DNA from 2 places in the Asticcacaulis sp. W401b genome. Region 1 is predicted to be linked to the other one. Evidence: predicted binding sites of a transcription regulator. Region 1 holds the regulator's gene; the other holds the start of a gene.

What was found. Region 1 encodes LexA, which represses DNA repair genes until DNA is damaged. Its sites were predicted from a motif close to ATGTTCNCNANNTGTTCT; they were not measured.
Region 2: recA (recombinase RecA) is a predicted target of LexA. The motif match lies at 1,894-1,911, and genes of this name have one in related genera.

What each region holds. Positions count from the first base shown of each region.
Region 1 covers NZ_JBKFEE010000004.1:209,391-213,809, forward strand. The annotation lists gene trpD (anthranilate phosphoribosyltransferase) at 1-819, shown strand, start outside; gene trpC (indole-3-glycerol phosphate synthase TrpC) at 823-1,617, shown strand; gene lexA (transcriptional repressor LexA) at 1,728-2,435, shown strand; gene ACK8OE_RS10790 (hypothetical protein) at 2,490-2,996, shown strand; gene ACK8OE_RS10795 (ComEC/Rec2 family competence protein) at 2,928-4,419, opposite strand, start outside.
Region 2 covers NZ_JBKFEE010000008.1:14,408-18,826, forward strand. The annotation lists gene alaS (alanine--tRNA ligase) at 1-523, opposite strand, end outside; gene recA (recombinase RecA) at 730-1,803, opposite strand; gene ACK8OE_RS15225 (winged helix-turn-helix domain-containing protein) at 1,941-2,258, opposite strand; gene ACK8OE_RS15230 (hypothetical protein) at 2,418-2,579, shown strand; gene ACK8OE_RS15235 (RNA polymerase sigma factor) at 2,589-3,083, shown strand; gene ACK8OE_RS15240 (hypothetical protein) at 3,073-3,675, shown strand; gene ACK8OE_RS15245 (glycoside hydrolase family 5 protein) at 3,816-4,419, opposite strand, start outside.

The DNA.
Region 1 (4,419 bases):
GCGGCGGCCAAAACGCTCGACCATCCCTATGATACGGTGGATGTCTGCGGCACCGGCGGCGATGGGCTGCACACGCTCAACATATCCACAGCCGTGGGCTTCGTAGCCGCCGGCGGTGGCCTGAAGGTCGCCAAGCACGGTAACCGTGCCATCACCTCAAAATCCGGCACGGCCGATGTATTGGCGGCACTGGGCGTCAATATCGACGCCACGCCGGAGCAGCAGCGCAAGGCGCTGGACGAAGCCGGTATCTGCTTCCTGTTCGCCGTAGCGCATCATGGGGCGATGAAACACGTCTCCCCAATCCGTCAGCAGCTCGGTTTCCGCACTATTTTCAACCTGTTGGGCCCCCTCACCAATCCTGCCGGCGCGCGCCGTCAGGTGGTGGGCGTACCCTCCCCGCGCTTTATCGAGCCGATTGGCAAGGCCTTGGGTCAGCTTGAGGCCGTTCACGCCTGGGTCGTGCACGGCTCCGGTCTCGACGAACTGACCACCACGGGCGAAACCGAGGTGGCGGAATGGAAGGACGGCAAGTTGCGCCTGTTCACCATCACCCCCGAAGCCGTGGGCCTGCCGCGTGCGGCGCTGGCTGACATCACGGGCGGTGCACCCGAGCACAATGCCACGGCCTTACGTCGGTTGCTGGAGGGCGAAAAAGGCCCCTATCGCGATATCGTCATGCTCAATGCCGCAGCGGCCTTCCTGGTCGGTGGGGCGGTTGAGACCCTGCGCGAAGGGCTGGATCACGCCGCCGCCAGCCTCGATAACGGCAAGGCCCTGGCCGCGCTTGACCAACTCGTCACCCTCACGAACAGCTAAATCATGTCCGATATTCTGGAAAAGATTGCCACCTACAAGCGCACGGAAGTCGCCGAACGCAAGCCTGCGGCGTCTCTGGCGACTCTGGAGGCACGCATCAAGGACGTCAGCGCACCGCGCGGCTTTCAACGCGCGCTGGTGGCCCACAAACAGCCGCGCAGTCTGTCGTTGATCGCCGAGGTCAAAAAGGCCAGTCCCTCCAAAGGTCTGATTCGTGAGGATTTCGAACCGGCTAAATTGGCGGCGGCCTATCAGGCCGGCGGAGCGTCTTGTCTGTCGATCCTGACCGATGCGCCCAGCTTTATGGGGCACGAATCGCACTTTGTGGCAGCCCGCAACGCCGTCACCCTGCCCTGCATCCGCAAAGAATTTCTTGTCGATGTGTGGCAGGTCGCCGAGTCACGCAGCCTTGGGGCCGACGCCATTCTGGTGATTATGGCCATGATCGACGACGCCGTCGCTGCCGATCTGATCGCGGCGGCCCATGCCTATGGCATGGACGCCCTGGTCGAAGTACACGACGCGCCTGAGATGGAGCGCGCGCTTAAGCTCGCCTCTCCGCTGATCGGTATAAACAACCGAAACTTAAGAACTTTTGACGTCGATCTGAAAACAACCGAAGACCTGTCGGCGATGGTCGGACCGCAGCACGTTCTGGTCGCCGAAAGCGGTATCTTCACGCCGCAGGACGTGGCGCGGCTCGAAAAAACCGGGGCCACGGCCATGCTGGTCGGCGAAAGCCTGATGCGGCAGGGCGACGTCACTCAGGCGGCGAAGAATCTGCTCACGCCCGCTTGACAAGACTCAAGAACGCATACAGAACACTTTGCACAAGTTCATGACTTGTTCACCATTCATGCGCTAAATATTGCCATGTCCGGGGACAAACTTTTGCAGCGGGTGGACCTATGCTGACGACCAAACAACGCGAACTTCTGATGTTCATTCATGAACGCATCAAGGAGACGGGGGTATCTCCGTCCTTTGATGAGATGAAGGAGGCGCTGGATCTGGCGTCGAAGTCGGGGATCCACCGGCTGATTACCGCTCTTGAAGAACGCGGCTTCATCCGCCGCCTTGCGCACCGGGCCCGCGCCCTTGAGGTGATCAAGCTGCCGGATCAGGCCACGACCGCCGCCCCGCCGCGTGGTCGTCAGGCATTTGTGCCGCAGGTGGTCGAAGGCACCCGCCCCGCCGCCCCGGCCCCGGCGTCCAAACCCGCCAATGACGAAGGCCGCGAACTGCCGCTGCTGGGCAAGATCGCCGCCGGTGTACCCATTGAGGCGCTGGGGGCCGAACGCGACCGTATCCGCGTGCCGGAAATCTTCGTCGGTTCGGGCGAGCACTATCTGCTGGAAATCGAAGGCGATTCGATGATCAATGCCGGTATTCTCGACGGCGATTATGTGATTATCAAGAAGTCGGACTCGGCGCAGTCGGGCGAAATCGTCGTGGCACTGGTCGATGGCGATACGGCTACGCTGAAGCGCCTGCGCAAGAAGGGCGCGTCTATTGCCCTTGAGGCGGCCAATCCGGCCTACAAGACGCGCATCTACAATGCCGACGAAGTGGCCGTTCAGGGCAAGCTGGTCGGTCTGATGCGCCGGTATCATTAAATCGCGTCTTGTTTGGCGACGGCTGCACCCCATATCGCTCTCGTGGAGGATGATATGGGGTTTTCTGTTCTTTATGCGATACTCATGGCCTATGGCGTTGCCTTTTTATTTCCGGAAACCAGGATAGGTCGCAGCCTTAAAGGCCTTCTGATCGACCGTCTGGCGAAGGGACTGAACACGCTTACATGGTCGAAAATGGTGTTTGCCGCGGCGTTCGTCGCCACGGTGGTCTCGTTCGCCCCGGCGTTTCCGGCTGAGGTGGTGTTCCTGGTCGCCGCAGATACCGCCGTCTATGCCGAAATTGCGGCCATTCTCATGCTGAGCCAGGTTTTATGCCATATCAGAGACTTTTCGCACCGGGTTAGACATTGGACAAACCATAGGATCGTTCAGCCTCTGCGTCTGGCTATAAAAGGAGCCCGTCAACACAGGTCCAGACCGTCACGCAAGGCGGGATCGGATAAGACAGATGCGGAAGACCGAACGGCGGGCTTAATGTACCCATGGCCGCTGACCTCTCAAAGGTTTGGCGGCTTTAATGTGCCAGCTTTTCGAACCTGATCGCGTCAGTTCCATGGCTCCCAACCGCTCGAAGTCTGAGGCGGTAATGCGATTGACCCCGGCACAGTTGGCGGGCCATTCGGCCACCTGAGATCGCAGGACGATCAGATCAGCGGATTGGCACAGGGCCTCTATCTGTTCAGACTTGGGGGCTTTGCGGCCGAAAGCGAAACCGACGCGGTAAGGTGCGGTGGCCGTGGGCAGGCAGACATAGCTTTTGCACACATAGTCCTGCGGGCCCTTCTGAGGAGCATCGTTCAGCGCATAGTGTTTCAACCAGAGTTGATAGCCGTACTGGCGCACAGTGGGACGCAGACTATAGGCCGTGCCATCAACGCGAAGCGCCGCATTGCTACCTTCGGCCTCCAGCCAGATATCCGGTACTGTCTCACGCGGCCAATAGATAACGGCGAGCGCCGCCAGCAGGCCGACCCAGCGCACCTGACCGCGGATCAGGCACATCCACAGAACACCCGCCGTGGACAAGGCCAGCGCCAGATTGGGCGGGGCCGCCACTGTCAACACCGCGCCGGGCAAATCGGCGACAAAACCCGCAATGGCCGCGATCACAGACAGCCCCTGCTGCGCCACCCACAGGATAGGGGCCCCGAAAGGCGTGCCACTCATCACCGTGCCCAGCGCCAGCGCCGGCATGACGATAAAGCCGGTGATCGGCGCTTCCAGCAGGTTACTGATCAGGCCATACATCTGGGCGCGGCTGAAATAGAAGACGCCGAACGGTGTGGTGGCCAGCCCGGCCACCGTCGAAGCCAGCACCGAGACCTTCAGTCCGTGCCACAGGCCCTGCCAACCCTGCACCCACCATGGCACGTCCAGCTCGCGGACAGGATTGCGCGACACTTCGGCCAGCGCCAAAAGCGCCGCCGTGGCGCAAAACGACATCTGAAACCCCGGTTCCAGTACGGCTTCGGGCATGAGCAGCAACACGATGAGGGCGGCTATGGCCAGAGCGCGCAAACTCAATGCCCGACGGTCAAACACAATGGCCCCAAAGGCTACCCACGCGACCACGGCGGCGCGGATCGCCGGGGCCGGGGCGCCCGAAAGGGCCAGATAAAGCGCCACGGCGACCATCCCCAATCCGGCGGCCCATTTCTTGATCGGGTATCTCAGCGCGATCGGTGGGCTCAGGGCCAGCGCGCCCCGGCAGGCGAAGAAGGCAAAGCCGCCGACAATCGCCATATGCAGACCAGAAATGGACAGAATATGCGCCAGCCCCGAATCGCGCATGTCTCCAACCAGTTCAGGGGCCAGAAAGGCCTGATGCCCGGTCACCATGGCGGCGGCAAATCCGCCCATGCGCGTATCCGGAATCTGCGCCATCAGACGCTGCGTCACCTCCCAGCGCAGATGATTGAGCACTACGATCCTTTGCAGCCGTGCCGGTAGCGGGGGGGTGTCG
Region 2 (4,419 bases), on a different contig from region 1:
TTTCCGTGCACGGACCGCAGGGGCCCGTATCGCCCATCGACCAGAAATTATCAGACCCGGCGATGCGGATGATGCGGTCGTCGGAGAAACCCGCGATCTTCTTCCACAGATTGAAGGCCTCATCATCGTCGATATAGACGGTGGCCAACAGGCGGTCCTTGGGCAGGCCGTATTCCTTGGTGATCAGGTTCCACGCGTGGCTGATCGCCTGCTCCTTGAAATAGTCACCGAAGGAGAAGTTCCCCAGCATTTCAAAGAAGGTGTGGTGACGCGCCGTATAGCCGACATTGTCCAGATCATTGTGCTTGCCGCCGGCGCGCACGACCTTTTGTGAGGTGGTGGCGCGCTTGTACGGACGGGTTTCGGCCCCCGTAAAGACGTTCTTGAACTGCACCATGCCCGCATTGGTGAACATCAGCGTCGGGTCGTTATGCGGCACCAGCGACGAAGACGACACGATCTCATGGTCGTTCTTGGCGAAGTAATCCAGGAAGGTCTGACGGATCTGATTTAAGGAAGGCATGGGACTCCGACGGTTAAACACCGCACCACAGGACGATTTTCAGCCGTATATAGAGGGCTTGGGTATTTGCGCAAAGACCTTTGCGCCAACGCAGGTATTTTTCTGACGTGTCAGGACAAAAAGAAACGCCCCGGTCACAAGACCGGGGCGTTTACGCGTGGAAGGCAGGCGGTCTGAAAACCCGCACCCCACGCGGGTTTCAGGTTTTATTCGCCGTCTTCGTCCGGTTCCGGCGTACCCAGAAGTTCTTCGGAAATGGCGTCTGACTTCTTGCGCACCAGCGCTTCGATTTCCGCCGCGATTTCCGGATTGGATTTCAGGAAGTCGCGGGCATTTTCGCGGCCCTGACCAATGCGGATCGAGTTGAACGAGAACCACGAGCCGGACTTTTCGACCACGCCACCCTTGACGCCCAGATCAAGGATTTCACCCAGCTTGGAGATACCTTCGCCGTAGAGGATGTCGAATTCGACCTCGCGGAACGGCGGCGCGACCTTGTTCTTCACCACCTTGACGCGGACATTGTTGCCGACGATTTCGTCGCGCACCTTGATCTTTCCGATGCTGCGGATGTCGAGACGCACCGAAGCATAGAATTTCAGCGCATTGCCGCCGGTCGTCGTTTCCGGCGAGCCGTACATGACGCCAATCTTCATGCGAATCTGGTTGATGAAGATGACGATGCACTTCGATTTGGAGATCGAGGCCGTCAGCTTGCGCAGGGCCTGCGACATCAGGCGAGCCTGAAGACCGGGCAGGCTGTCGCCCATATCGCCTTCGATTTCGGCCTTGGGCGTCAGGGCCGCGACCGAATCGACCACGACGATATCGACGGCACCCGACCGCACCAGCGTATCGGTGATTTCCAGCGCCTGTTCGCCGTTATCGGGCTGCGACACCAGAAGATCGTCCAGATTGACGCCCAGCTTGTGGGCATAGACGGGATCGAGCGCGTGTTCGGCATCGACAAAGGCCGCCGTGCCACCCGCCTTTTGAATCTCGGCCACCGTGTGCAGGGCCAGCGTCGTCTTACCCGACGATTCCGGCCCGTAGATTTCGATGACCCGCCCCTTGGGCAGGCCGCCGATACCGAGCGCCATGTCGAGACCAAGCGAGCCGGTGGAAATAGATTCGACCTCCACCACCTTGCCGGCATTGCCCAGCTTCATCACCGAGCCCTTACCGAAGGCACGGTCGATCTGAGCCAGCGCCGATTCCAGCGCGCGTTGTTTTTCAGCTTCGTCTTTTCCCACGAGTTTCAATACCGCTTGCGACATGATTCCAGACCTTCCCTATGCCACGATTCCCAAGGCGAAGGTCCATCCCCCGTCCGCGAAAATGTGTTGAGAAGACCGTACCCCATTTGTTCCAAGTTCGCAATATGTTCTCATTAAAAAATGGAACATCGCGTGGCGGCTCAGATTTCGGGCTTTTCCGGAACGGCGTCGAGCATCCGCTTGAGCTGATCGAGATAGTTATAAAAAGCGTCGCGCCCCTCATCGGTCAGACCGATACGCGTATTGGAGCGGTTGGAGACGATCTTTTTGCGAATCGCCACATAGCCCGCCTCGTTCAGCTTTTTGAGGTGCAGCGACAGATTGCCGTCGGTGATGCCCACCTGATCGCGCAGATCAGTAAAGTCCGCCTGCCCCGCCGTGGACAGATAGGCGAGTATGGCCAGACGCGCCCGCGCATGGACCAGATCTTCGAGCGCATCGGCATTAAAGGGTTTCATCGGCTCACCTTGCGAAGTCGCCGCGTATTTAGACCCACAGACTTAGCGCTGGCAAGTGACCTTCCCGTTATCGGCTGTACCGATTTATTTTGTGGGCGTGTAAGTTTTACGCGGTCACGGGCGTCTAACCTCTCGTAAGCCCAAACACAGGAGATTAAGATGCTTGGATTGTTTTTACCTGCCTGTTACCGTCTACCGGTCCTTGCGGCCCTGCTGGTTCTGCTCATCGCCGGTGTGGTTTGGGGCCTGAACACCTGGGCCTTCGAGCAGAGCAATCGCGAGGCGCTCCGACTGGCGCGCGAAGCCGCGGCCGCGCGATAAGACGACCACATGCCGCACGATCCGGCCTTTAGCGAGTGGATCAGCCCGCACCTGCCGGCGCTGCGGCGGCTTAGCCGCGCCTTTGCGGCGTCGGCGGATCAGGCGGATCTGCTTCAGGAACTGCTGATCGCCGTGTGGAGGGCGTGGCCGGCCTTTCGCGGAGAGTCGCTCCCGGCGACCTTTATCTACCGCGTGGCGCATAACCGCGCCCTGACGTGGAAACGGCGCGAGAGCCTGCGTTTATTGCGCCTGTTTGAAACACAGCGCGAGGGCCTGCAACAGCTCCCCCCTGAACCGTCCGATGCCCGGTTGGATCAGGTGTTTGACGCCTTGCGCGCCCTTTTCCCGCTCGACCGGTCGCTGATGCTGTTGTGGCTGGAAGAGACGCCCTATGCCGATATGGCCGCCCTGCACGGCCTCAGTGAAAGCCATATCGGCGTGCGTCTGAACCGGGCGCGGGCGCGACTGGCCACGCTTGTTCAGGAGCTATCCGATGAAGATTGAAACCCTGGAGCGCCTGTGGCGCGCCCATGACCACGACATGGACCGCACTGCGCGGGCCTTTTTACTGGAGAGCCTGATGAGCGGGATCGAGCGTCGCCGTAAGGGACAAACCGTTTTTTTGCTGTGTGTCGGGGCCGCACTGGGTACGATCACACTTGTCTTTGGGTATGACGCCCTTCGGCATGACAGTCTTGAGATCACGCGCGAATGGGGGAGCCTGCTGATGCTGGTCGCGCCGTGGGTGGCGCTGATCCTGATGATGCGCGCGCACGACCGGCACAGGCGACGCTTTGCGGACCCGACGGCGTCTATTGCGCAGAGCCTACAGCTCAGGCTGGACGAAAACCGCGCGGCCCGGCACAGCGCCGTCGTGATGTTCTGGCTGATGGGGCTGTTCCCCCTCGTCACAGGCGTGACCCTGTGGCAACTGGTCGATACGGACAAGATGACCGCCACTCAGGCCGTGCAGGGGGCTTTACTGTTCGGAGGCGCACTGGGGGCTTCGACGCTGGTGCAGACGATCCGCTACCTGTGGTTTCTGAGACCAGAAGGCGCGCGACTTGAGCGCCTTCTGGCCGAATATGCGGGATAATACCAAGAGTCATTGGAAATGACCCTTGGTATTCCATTCGAGAATGTCTCATGTCACTGACACATATGAGACATTCTCGTGTCTTCAACGGCCGGATGCCGTCAGCATCTTCGGCCGTTGTTATATGGGCCGTAAGCGGCCTACTGCGCGGTCGGCGCGTAGTTGCGCAGGACCACCGGCGCGCCCAGCTCGATCGGATAGGCCGACTTGCCCAGTTGCAGGGCCAGCATGAGGGTGCCCGCCTCATAGTCCTTGTCGGCCACGGCCTGCACCACATACATGTCCCATTCGGACGAGATCTGAACCGGCGTGTTGGTCAGGGCCGTCCACGGGGCCTTGTTGAGCGAGATCAGGATGTTCAGCGGCACGCGCGTCGCCGCATCCGGGGTGGCGGCGCGGGCCCACACCCACGCCTGAAGCTTGTCGCCCGCCTTCACCGGCTGAGCGATCTGCGCCACGGCGCCGACATCCCAGGCATTGGGCTGCGCCGCCGACAGAGGGATGCGCAGGGCTGAGCGGATGGGTGCACCCTCCGCCGTCTGCACCGGCGTCGCGTTTTGCGGCGCACCATAGGCGTTCCACGACGACAGTTTAGGCGTATTGATGACGTGGGCCATGACGTCATTGGGATCGACCTGAGGCGTTTGCGCCGCCTCGACCTTCGCCGCCTGTTCGGGGATCAGCGCGCCATGGATCGGCTTGACCCAGCGATCCGCCGGTATGTCATAGACGATAAAGTCGGAA